Regions from separate parts of the Mesorhizobium sp. M7D.F.Ca.US.005.01.1.1 genome, predicted to be linked through region 3. Evidence: riboswitches for the same ligand, from Rfam matches in the RefSeq annotation. Region 3 holds a riboswitch; each other region holds the start of a gene.
What was found. Region 3 has a riboswitch for cobalamin ahead of EJ076_RS23575 (CbtB domain-containing protein). Riboswitches for the same ligand answer to the same signal wherever they lie in the genome.
Positions count from the first base shown of each region.

Region 1: another riboswitch for cobalamin. It lies ahead of bluB (5,6-dimethylbenzimidazole synthase); the one in region 3 lies ahead of EJ076_RS23575 (CbtB domain-containing protein).
Region 2: another riboswitch for cobalamin. It lies ahead of EJ076_RS06565 (aromatic ring-hydroxylating dioxygenase subunit alpha); the one in region 3 lies ahead of EJ076_RS23575 (CbtB domain-containing protein).

Region 1 covers NZ_CP034453.1:3,121,400-3,125,013, forward strand. Annotated here, with positions in the region: gene EJ076_RS14875 (hypothetical protein) at 1-371, shown strand, start outside; partial or broken gene bluB (5,6-dimethylbenzimidazole synthase) at 476-1,150, opposite strand; cobalamin riboswitch at 1,153-1,333, opposite strand; gene EJ076_RS14885 (histone deacetylase family protein) at 1,455-2,381, shown strand; gene EJ076_RS14890 (exodeoxyribonuclease VII small subunit) at 2,385-2,636, shown strand; gene EJ076_RS14895 (DUF2277 domain-containing protein) at 2,735-3,001, shown strand; gene EJ076_RS14900 (pirin family protein) at 3,044-3,614, shown strand, end outside.
Region 2 covers NZ_CP034453.1:1,343,382-1,346,995, forward strand. Annotated here, with positions in the region: gene EJ076_RS06560 (hybrid-cluster NAD(P)-dependent oxidoreductase) at 1-884, opposite strand, end outside; gene EJ076_RS06565 (aromatic ring-hydroxylating dioxygenase subunit alpha) at 917-2,164, opposite strand; cobalamin riboswitch at 2,277-2,479, opposite strand; gene EJ076_RS06570 (DUF680 domain-containing protein) at 2,974-3,177, shown strand; gene EJ076_RS06575 (DUF680 domain-containing protein) at 3,250-3,465, shown strand; gene EJ076_RS06580 (DUF680 domain-containing protein) at 3,538-3,614, shown strand, end outside.
Region 3 covers NZ_CP034453.1:4,857,099-4,860,712, reverse strand. Annotated here, with positions in the region: gene EJ076_RS23585 (MFS transporter) at 1-81, shown strand, start outside; gene EJ076_RS23580 (aromatic ring-hydroxylating dioxygenase subunit alpha) at 89-1,264, opposite strand; cobalamin riboswitch at 1,404-1,601, shown strand; gene EJ076_RS23575 (CbtB domain-containing protein) at 1,637-1,816, shown strand; gene EJ076_RS23570 (CbtA family protein) at 1,832-2,644, shown strand; gene cobU (bifunctional adenosylcobinamide kinase/adenosylcobinamide-phosphate guanylyltransferase) at 2,637-3,152, shown strand; gene cobO (cob(I)yrinic acid a,c-diamide adenosyltransferase) at 3,154-3,614, shown strand, end outside.

The sequences.
Region 1 (3,614 bases), 1.7 Mb from region 3:
CCCAGAACGGCAAGGTCATGGTCAAGAACGCCGTCTGGCTGGCGGTCATCATGTGGGGCGTGTCCTTCGTTATCTTCCTGCTGATGCTGGCGCCCGCCGGCGCCATTCTTTTCCTGATGCCTGGGCAACTCGCAGGCTGGGCCTTCGTGCTCGCCATCGTCTTCGCTTGGGCCTTCAAGGCGGCGTTCATCGAGCCTTTCGCCATCGCTTGCCTGATGCAGGTCTATTTCAAGACCATAGAGGGCCAGGTGCCTGATCCGGCCTGGGACGCCCGGCTGGCCGAGGCGTCGTCGAAGTTCAGGGAGCTTAAGGACAAGGCGCTGGCCTCCTTCGGCGGCTCGCGCTGGGGTACAGCCGGCGCGACACGCTGATCCGGAGCGGCATCGACGGCGTTGAGGCGCGCCACGGTTGACTTCAGCGGCACCTCACCCTGGCCGCAAAAAATCTCGCTCATGATCAGCTCGGGCAGCGGCAGCCGCCGTCCCCAGCCATGCGTTTCGAGGTCCGGCTTTGGCGCGAACTCGGAAACACGGCCGACGCAGAGATAGGCGACCGGCGTCACATGCTCGGGAATCGACAGCAGGCTTTTCAGCGCCTGCGCCTCGATGATGCTGACCCAGCCGACACCGACGCCTTCGGCGCGCGCCGCCAGCCAGAAATTCTGGACCGCGCAGACGGTGCTGTAGAGGTCCATCTCCGGATTGTGCCAGCGTCCCAGCGGCGAACCCTTCGAACGCTGCCGGTCGCAGGTGATACAGATGTTGAGCGCGCTTTCGCAGATGCCTTCCAGCTTGAGCTTGCGGTAGAGCGCCTGCCGCTCTTCGTCGATCGCCGGCAGTTCCTGTTCGCGTGCTGCCAGGAACAGGTCGCGCACCTTTTCCCGCCGCCCGGCGTCGCGAATGACGATGAAGTTCCAAGGCTGCATGAAGCCGACCGACGGCGCGTGATGAGCCGCAAGCAGCAGCCGCGCCAGCACCTCATCGTCGAGCGCGGTGGGCAGGAAATGGCTGCGCACGTCACGCCGTGTGAACATGGCGCGATAGACCGCATCGCGCGCGTTCTGGTCAAATCCGTCGCCGACAGGAGCAGTCATGTGTTCCGGCATCGCTTGTCCCCTTGCGATTGCAATCAATGTCGTCCGCCTGACCATGCGGATGACGATGCCTGCCAGGCCGGTCTTCTGGCTCGGGATCAACCCGCGTCCGGTGCCTTCCCGTCATCGACAGTGGCATTTACCGGCGCGGTCCCCCTTACAGCGTTGGGCACGCCACGGAGTTCAACCGTGTTCCCGATTCTCCCGCTTGCGGCGGGCACCAGGCAGTGGCGGTGACCTTACGCCGAAGCGCTGAGGACGCCAATGCCCGCAGCGACACGAATGGACGCAGGCGTGATTTTCCCCAGCCATCGGCCGCCCGCGCATGGCCTTTGTCGATCCGGGTCACTAGATTAGGACGATGACCACTCGTCTCTACACCCATCCGATCTTCCTTGAGCACCTCACGCCGCCCGGCCATCCCGAGCGGCCGGACCGCTTGCGCGCCATCGAGCGCGTGCTCGATGACGAGGCGTTTGTCGGGCTCGATCGCGTCCAGGCGCCGGAAGGCGACGAGGCCACCATCCTCTATGCGCATCCCGCCGATTTTATCGCCCGCGTCCGCGCCGCCATTCCCGACGAAGGGATCGCGCGCATCGACGCCGACACCACTGCCAGCCCGAAGAGCTGGCAGGCGGCGATCACCGCGATCGGTGCCGCCAACGCTGCCGTCGACGATGTCTTCACAGGTCGCGCCGACAATGTCTTCGTCGCCGCCCGGCCGCCCGGCCACCATGCCGAAAAGACCACGGCGATGGGCTTCTGCCTGTTCAACACCGCAGCGATCGCGGCACGTTACGCGCAGAAGAAACACGGTGTAGAGCGCGTTGCCGTCGTCGACTGGGACGTGCATCACGGCAACGGCACGCAGGATATTTTCTGGGACGATCCAACGGTGCTCTATTGCTCGACGCATCAGATGCCGCTTTATCCCGGCACCGGAGCAAAAAGCGAAACCGGCACCGGCAACATCGTCAATGCGCCGCTGGCGCCGCAGACTGGCAGCGAGGTCTTTCGCGATGCCTTCCTTTCGCGCGTGCTGCCGGCGCTCGATAATTTCGCGCCCGACCTGATCATCATTTCGGCCGGGTTCGACGCACACCATCGCGATCCGCTGGCCGAGATCAACCTGACCGAGGACGATTTCGACTGGGCGACCGGCCAGCTGATGCAGCGTGCGGCGCGCCACAGCGGCAACCGGCTCGTCAGCCTGCTCGAGGGTGGCTACGATCTGCAAGGATTGGCATTTTCGGTCGCCGCCCATGTCGGGCGACTGATGAAAGGATGAATGATGGCTGGTGAGACCAACGAAGACGTCAAGGCGATGAGCTTCGAACAGGCACTCGACGCGCTGGAGAAGATCGTCGATGATCTGGAGCGTGGCGACGTGCCGCTCGACCAGTCGATCAGGATCTATGAGCGCGGCGAGGCGCTGAAGGCACATTGCGACCGGCTGCTGAAGGCAGCTGAAGACAAGGTCGAGAAGATCAGGCTGTCGCGCGACGGCAAGCCGGTTGGAACGGAGCCGCTTGACGCGGACTGAGGCCGCAGCCGTCTCACCGACTTTTGGACACGATCATGACTGAGGATAGAGTTCGTCCCGATTGAAAGCGCTCCAGGACAAGAGGAGATACGGAAGCGATGTGCAGAAACATCAAGACCCTGTTCAATTTTGACCCGCCCGCAACCAACGACGAAGTCCTCGACGCCGCACTTCAATTTGTCCGCAAATTGAGCGGAACGACGCGGCCCTCGAAGCAGAACCAGCATGCTTTCGACCACGCCGTCGAAGCCATCGCCGCCTCGGCGCGCGAATTGCTCGATTCCTTGGAAACCCATCAGCATCCTCGCAATCGCGAACAGGTGGCGGCCAAATTACGAGCAAAGTCGGCGATCCGCTTTGCTTGATGCGCCCAGGCGGCCTTTGACCGCTGACAAGGAGATCATCTCGTGAGCTTCTTCCCCGGAAACGACCCACAGGCCGGCGATGCCTTCGCCAGCGACCAGATCGAATTGATGGTCATCCCCAACGCCAAGGATATTGGTGGTTTCCAGGTGCGCCGCGCTCTGCCGACCGCCAAGAGGCGGCTGGTCGGGCCTTTCATCTTCTTCGACCGCATGGGCCCGGCGATCCTGCGCGCCGGCCAGGCGCTCGATGTCCGTCCGCATCCGCATATAGGCCTGTCGACGGTCACCTATCTGTTCGACGGCAAGATCAGGCATCGCGATTCACTCGGCACCGAAATGGTCATCCAGCCGGGCGACGTGAATTTGATGACCGCCGGCCGCGGCATCGTCCATTCGGAGCGCACGCCCGAAGAGTTGCGTGGCGCGCCGATGTCGATCTCCGGCCTGCAGACATGGCTGGCGCTGCCGGACGGCAAGGAAGAAGTGGCGCCGGTGTTCGAGAACACCGCAGCACTACAGCTGCCCGAGATCGACGCCGAGGGCGTCAGCGGGCGCGTCGTGATTGGTGATTTCCAGGGGTTGCGATCCCCGGTCAGGGCCGACTCCGAGACGC
Region 2 (3,614 bases), 3.5 Mb from region 3:
CATGCGGCGTCGACATCCGAAAGCGCGAAACGGATCGGCGTCGCGGCTTCGACGATAATGGCGGCCTCGTTTTCCGCCGGCCAAGTGAACGGCGCCGGGATTTCTTCCACGACAGGCGCCGCAAAGCTCTCCTGATGGAATTTTGTCATGTCGAAGCCGGCGGAGTCCAGCATGCCGCGCACGGCGCGCATGAAGGGATCGGGGCCGCAGCAGAAGATTTCGCGCTCGCGGAAATCGGGTGCCAGCAATGGCAGCCGGATCGCATCGATGCGGCCCATATGGCCGAACCAGCCCTCGCGGCTCGACCGCTCCTCGATCATGAAGCCGAGCGACAGGCCGGGCATACGGCTGCCGAGCAGTTCGAGCTCCTTGCGGAAAATGATCTCTTCCGGGCGGCGCGCGCAGTTGACGAAGCCGACATCGGTCCATGGCGCGCAATCATTCAACCAACGCAGCATCGACATCATCGGCGTCACGCCGGAGCCTGCCGAAATGAACAGATACTTGGCCGCCGGGTGGCTGTGCAGCGAAAAATCGCCGGTCGGCCCATAGGCCTTGACGTGCGAGCCCGGCGTCAAATGGTCGAACATCCAGCGCGTGCCGACGCTGCCCGCCTGCGCCTTCACCGTCACCGCGATCGAGAACGGCCGCGACGGCGAGGACGACAGCGTATAGGTACGCATCAGCGGCCCGTCGGCGGTCGGCAGTTCCAGCGTCACGAACTGGCCGGGCTTGTAGCGGAACCAGGTCTGGTTGTCGGAGCGGAAGGTGAAGGTCTTCACATCGGGCGCTTCGTCGCTGACACCGATCACTTCCAGCACCTGCAGCCTGTCGTTCCACGGTGTCATCTGGTCGAGATGGCGATAGAGGCCAAGATCCGTCATCGCATTCATCCTCTTGTCCCTTTTGTTTTGTGCTAGGCGACGCTGCGCAGCGCCGGCCGGCCGCCCTCGGCAAGGCGCGGCCCGATGAACGACGCGTACCATTCGACGAACTGGATCACGCCACCCTCATGCAGCTCCGAATAGGGGCCGGGCTCATAGGCGGGCGACAGGATGCCGAAGGCGTTTTCCTCGACGATGCGGCGGTCCTGGTCGTTGGTCTCGGTCCAGACATGGGTGAGGTCTTCGATGGTGTAATCGATGCCCTCGACCGCATCCTTGTGCACCAGCCACTTGGTCGTCACCGCCGTTTCCGTGGCGCTGATCGGCAGCACCCGGAACGTCACCGCGTGGTCGATGAGGATGTGGTTCCAGGTCGTAGGATAGTGATAATGCATCAAGGTGCCGATCCGGTCGGCGGAGACAGTGTCGGAGAGGTTCTTCTTCACCGCCAGTTTGCCGGTCATGGTGTAGCTGACGGCATCGCGCAGCAGCGGCGCGCGGGTGGCGCGATACTGTCCGGCCGGATCGATGCGGAATTTGCTCGGCAAGCCTGATGCCTCGCATTTGGCCCAGTGCGCGACCATCTCAGGGTCGCTGTCGGCGCCGTTGACGCCGGTCACGGTCGGCGCCTCGGGGAAGGTCTTGCACAGCTCGGGATGATTGGCGGCGCAGTGGTAGCACTCGCGGTTGTTTTCCCAGACCAGCTTCCAGTTGCCTTTCTCGATGATCGTGCTCTCGAAGGCGATCTTTGCTTCGCGCAAACGGTGCGGCAAAAGATAGGGTTCGATCATCGCCCGCATCGGCGCGAAGTCCGCCGGCTCCTTGGCCAGGCAGATGAAGATGTAGCCGCCGACGCTCTCGCAGGCGACCGGCTTCAGGCTGAACTCACTCTTGTCGAAACCGTCGGCCATCTGGCGGGCAAACAGCAGACGACCGTCGAGCTCATAGGTCCACTGGTGATAGGGGCAGACGAGCTTTGCCGCCGTACCCTTCTCTGTGTTGCAGACGCGGCTGCCGCGATGGCGACAGGAATTGTGGAAGGCGTTGATCTTGCCTTGCTGGTCACGGACAAGGACGACCGGATAGTCGCCGATCTGCACGGTGATGTAGCTGCCCGGCTTCGGCAGCTCGCAATCGTGGCCGATGAACAGCCAGTCGCGATACCAGATCAGCTCCATGTCGAGCTTGAAATAGTCCGGATCGGTGTAGAAGGGCTGCTCCAGAGAAAAGCCTTGCCGGCGGCTGTTCAAGAGCCTCAGCATGTCGTTGCGGATATCCATGTCCTGTCCTCGCTTCAAGGACTGAACTGGTGGTGACGGAGGAAGGACTGGGCGCAGGCCGGCAATGCGCCGGACATGCACTATCCGCCTCTTGACCGCCCACCGCGATCAGTCGAGTCTGTACATCTCTGGCTGGTTTCCGGGCTCTGGAGTTGTCCTTGCGGACCATCGCGACACCTTCCCAGGCAGTTGCCCAGTGGTCTCCCGTTGCGACTTGAACTCCACCACCGTTGCGGGGGCAGCGCCGGATTCTGACCGGCTTCCCAATTCTCCGCCTCGTCGTCACGAAGCGGCACCTGAGATGTCATGATCTAACCACGACAGCGATTTCGACATCGGCATGAAAGCGACATCGTATCCATGCGGCGCGACACGGGATGCGAAACGTTCCGGTTGGCGATTGCGGAGCTGAAATCCCATCTCCGCCGCAGCCACTCCCCTCGAAGCCGACCCCCTGACCAGGGTCAAAAAAGGTTAACAGTTTCGAAAAGTGACTATTAGCCTGTTCTAAAATCGAACCGAACGGTTCGTTTCTGTTGACGGTGCGTGCAGGACGGTGTGAACGCTGGGCCTCCGAAACAGTTGGTGATCCATGCGCGGATTTCGCCTAACTATTTGAAATAAAAGAGAAAAATATACGACCTAGACGCCCTTGGCGCAATTTCAAGTGGTGGATTCATGGTCCACATGGAACAACTTCGTGATTGGAAAAGGCAGACCGGCCCTACCACATCGGGGCTGTCCGAACGACGCGATTTCCTCCCAAGACACGCCGCTAGACGGACGGGAAAAATACTGGAGTACATAAAATGAAAAAGATCATTCTCACTGCCGCCGCCCTTCTGGCCATTTCCGGCAGCGCCTTCGCTAATAGCGACCACTTTGGTTCTGATGGTGCCAATCAGCCAGCCATTGCCGTCGACAGCACGCACACCGCTTCGATCAAGAAGTCGGAACCGGCTGCTCAGACGCCTGCCCAGGGCAGTGACCGCAACCTCTTCGGCAACAACTAACAGCCGATTCCCAGCATACGGCGGGCTCGCCCCGCCGCTTCGCCGGAAGATGAAAATTCAGGAGTACTGGAAATGAAAAAGATTGTTCTCACCGCCGCCGCACTTTTGATCGCCGCCGGCACCGCTTACGCCGGCAACGACAACGTTGGTAGCTACGACATCAACAAGCTGGCGACTGCCAACGTCGATAGTGCACACACCTCTTCGATCAATTCGATCAAGAAGTCGGAGCCGACTGCTCAGACGCCTGCCCAGGGCAGCGGCCGCAACCTCTTCGGCAACAACTAATAGCCGATTCCCAGCATACGGCGGGCTCGCCCCGCCGCTTCGCCGGAAGATGAAAATTCAGGAGTACTGGAAATGAAAAAGATTGTTCTCACCGCCGCCGCACTTTTGATCGCCGCCGGCACCGCTTACGCCGGCGGCAACGACAATGT
Region 3 (3,614 bases):
GGCTCGGTGTTCGTCACGCTCGGCCTGCTGGCAGCGGTTTGCGGCTTTGTGACGTGGCGCTATCTGCCGAAATCGCTTTAGTCGCCGGCTAGGCGCTTGCCTCGCGTGCCGCATGCCGCTCGCGCACCCAGTTGTGGAAACGGTGCAGGTCGTATTCCTCGGGCATCAGCACGCCCGCCATGTGGCGCATCGAGTGCAGGCCTCTCTGGTTGACCTCGCAGATCGTCGCATCCTCCTCCAGCACCTGCGTGCCGAAGGCGACAATGTTGTCGATGTCGGTCGTGGCGAGCGCTTCGGGCGAAAACAGCCATTCCGCGACAAGCTCGGTCTGCTCGGGGCCGAGCGGCACCAGCCGGACTGACCTGACATAGTCGACATGGCCGACGACGAACATCGACGGCAGGCTGGTGGCGTATGTCTGGCCCGCAGTGCGCTCGGCCGGTGTCAAGCTCGAGAAGACCGGCCCATGCGCCTGGCCGTCGCGCGACCAGGTTTCGGCGCCGGCGCGCAGGCCGCCGGAAAACTCCGGCGCGCCATTGTCGGCATGGCGAACCCATTCGGGATCGTCGTGACGGCCCATCAGGCCGCGGCCATAGATTGGCACCAGCCGCGACAGCTCCTTGTGGACGCCCGGGCAATGCAGGCACTCGTTGAAGTTTTCCCAAAAAATCTTCCAGTTGCAGTTCATCACCTTGCGCAGCACATGGCCGCTCACCAGCGTCTCCAGCGGCCAGTTGCCGAGATCGCCGGAGGCCGGATCGAAGGATGCCTGCGCCGAACCGGCCGCGTCCTCCTGCAGATTGACGAAAACAAAACCTCGCCACACCGAGAGTGCGACGCGATAGAGCGAGTGGTCGGCCTTGTCGAAGCCTTGCGGCAGCGATTTCGACGGCACGCGCACGAGGTCGCCACGCAGGGAATAGGACCAGGCGTGGTAGGGGCAGGTGATCAGTCGCGCCTTCAGCCGGCCTTCGCTTTCCTGGCAAAGCTGCGAGCCGCGATGGCGGCAGGTGTTGTGAAAGGCGCGCAGCTCGCCGGTCTCGTCCCGCAGCACGACGATGTCTTGCGTGCCGATGCGGAATCTGCGGAAAGCCAGTGGTTGCGCAAGGTCGGCCTCGCGGCAGACGAGCAGCCAGCTTCGATACCAGATGGCGTCGAGATCTTTTTGATAGCTGCCTGCATCCCAATAGGCTGATGACGGCAGCGTCGGTTCGGCCCGGGTCAGGCCATTGTAGGGATCGCGCTCGCTGGCAATGGGCTGCATGGCTGGCTTCCTCTAGAGATGCCAGCCGACACCCGGCCAGGAAAATTGTCAATTGCGGCACCGGCAGCTCTCGGCTGGTACGACGCATTCGCGATGGTTGCCGGCGGAATTTGGTTTGCCGGGGGCGAGGATTCTGCCTATAGTCACCAATGTCGTCGGTTCCATTTTGGAGCCAAGAGGGAATGCGGTGCGGGCGAGTTTCGCCCAATGCCGTGGCTGCCCCCGCAACTGTGTGCGGTAGTCCTCTCCATATGCCACTGAAGATTTTTTCTTCGGGAAGGTGGGGAAGGGCGCTGATCCGCGAGCCAGGAGACCTGCCGGCGACAGGAAACTGACTTCGATGCCCTCGGGTGGAGGGCGAAAGGACAAGATATGACTACCGCTTCCGTCTCCCTCGGCGCCTCCGTCTCCTCGCAGTCGCGCTTCATGCAGCTCGCTCTTGCTGCGTTTCTCGGCATTTTCGTGATGGGCTTTGTCGGCTTCTCGCATATCGATGCGGTCCACAATGCGGCTCACGACTATCGCCATTCGATGGCGTTTCCCTGCCACTGACGAGGATCTGACATCATGAACCTGTTTCGCAACGTCGTGTTCATCGCGGCGATCGCAGGGCTCGTGGCCGGCGTCGCTCTCGCCTGCATGCAGGCCTATGCCACCGTGCCGCTGATCCTGAAGGCGGAAGTCTACGAACAGGCCGGCGGCGGCCACAGCCATGACCATGCCGCCGCGCCAGCGGTGCCTGCCGATGCCAGCGGCAACGCGATGAACTCGGCCGCGCCGGCAACAAACTCCATGAGCGCTGCCACGCCGGCACCGGCGGAAGCGGCGGCTCCGGCGGAAGACGAAGGCTGGGCGCCGGCAGACGGTTTCGAGCGTTTTGCCTTCAGCGTGCTTGCCAATATCGTCACCGGCATCGGCTTCGCCTTGATCCTGGTCGCGGTTTCGGAATTCGCCGGCGGCATCGGCAATTGGCGCCAGGGCGTGTTCTGGGGCCTGGCCGGCTTTGCCGTGTTTACGCTGGCGCCTGGCCTCGGCCTGCCGCCGGAACTGCCGGCCATGCCGGCTGCCGACCTCACCCAGCGCCAGATCTGGTGGACGGCAACCGTGGTGGCGACCGCCATCGGCCTTGGCCTGATCGCGTTCCGCAAGTCGCTGCCGCTGGCGATCCTGGCCGTAGCGTTGATCGTCGCACCGCATATTGTCGGCGCGCCGCAGCCCGACAGTTTCGAGACGGCGATTCCGGAAGGCTTGCATCACCAGTTCGTGGTGGCGGTGACGGTGACCAATCTGGTGTTCTGGCTGGTGCTCGGCGCGGTCGTCGGCGTGGTGCGCGGCCGCTTCACCGGCACGGCGACCAGCCTGCGCGACAGCTTTGCCTGACAGCAAGGCCCTGACCTTCCTCATCGGCGGTGCGCGCTCCGGCAAGAGCGCGCACGCCGAGACCTTGGCGACGGGTTTGCTGCCGCCATGGACCTATATCGCCACGGCGCAAGCCTATGACGACGAGATGCATGAGCGCATCGCGTTGCACCGGTCGCGGCGCGACGAAGGCTGGACGACCATCGACGCACCGCTCGATCTCGCCGGCGCGCTCGGGGCCTTGCCTGACAACCAGCCTGTGCTTGTCGACTGCCTGACGCTGTGGCTGACCAATCATATGCTGGCCGATCACGATATCGAGCTTGAATGCCGTCGGCTGGCGGATGTGCTGTCTCGGCCGCGCGGACCCTGGTTCGTGGTGTCCAATGAAGTCGGCCAGGGTATCGTGCCGGATAATGCACTGGCACGCCGTTTCCGCGACGCCGCCGGACGGCTCAACCAGCAGGTCGCTGCTGTCGCCGATACGGTGCTGCTGATGGTGGCGGGGCTGCCGCTCAAGGTGAAATGATATGACCGACATCGACGATAAGGACGAAGAACGCCACCGCGCCAAGATGGCCAAGCGCAAGGCGGTGCAGGATGCCGAAGTGGCGAGCAAGACGGTCGAGAAGGGATTGCTCATCGTCAACACCGGCCCGGGCAAAGGCAAGACGACAGCCGCCTTCGGTCTCGCGCTGCGGATGCTCGGCTACGGCAAGCGCGTCGGAGTCGTCCAGTTCATCAAGGGCAAATGGCATACCGGCGAGAAAGACGCCTTCGCCGCCTTCGGCGATCGCGTCGTCTGGCACGCGATGGGCGAGGGGTTCACCTGGGAAACGCAGGATCTGAAGCGCGACATCGCCGCGGCCGAAGCCGCGTGGGCCAAGGTGCTTGAGCTGATGGCCGATCCGTCGATCAGCCTTCTGGTGCTCGATGAACTCAACATTGCGCTGCGCTACGACTATCTCGATCTCGACAAGGTGGTTGCAGC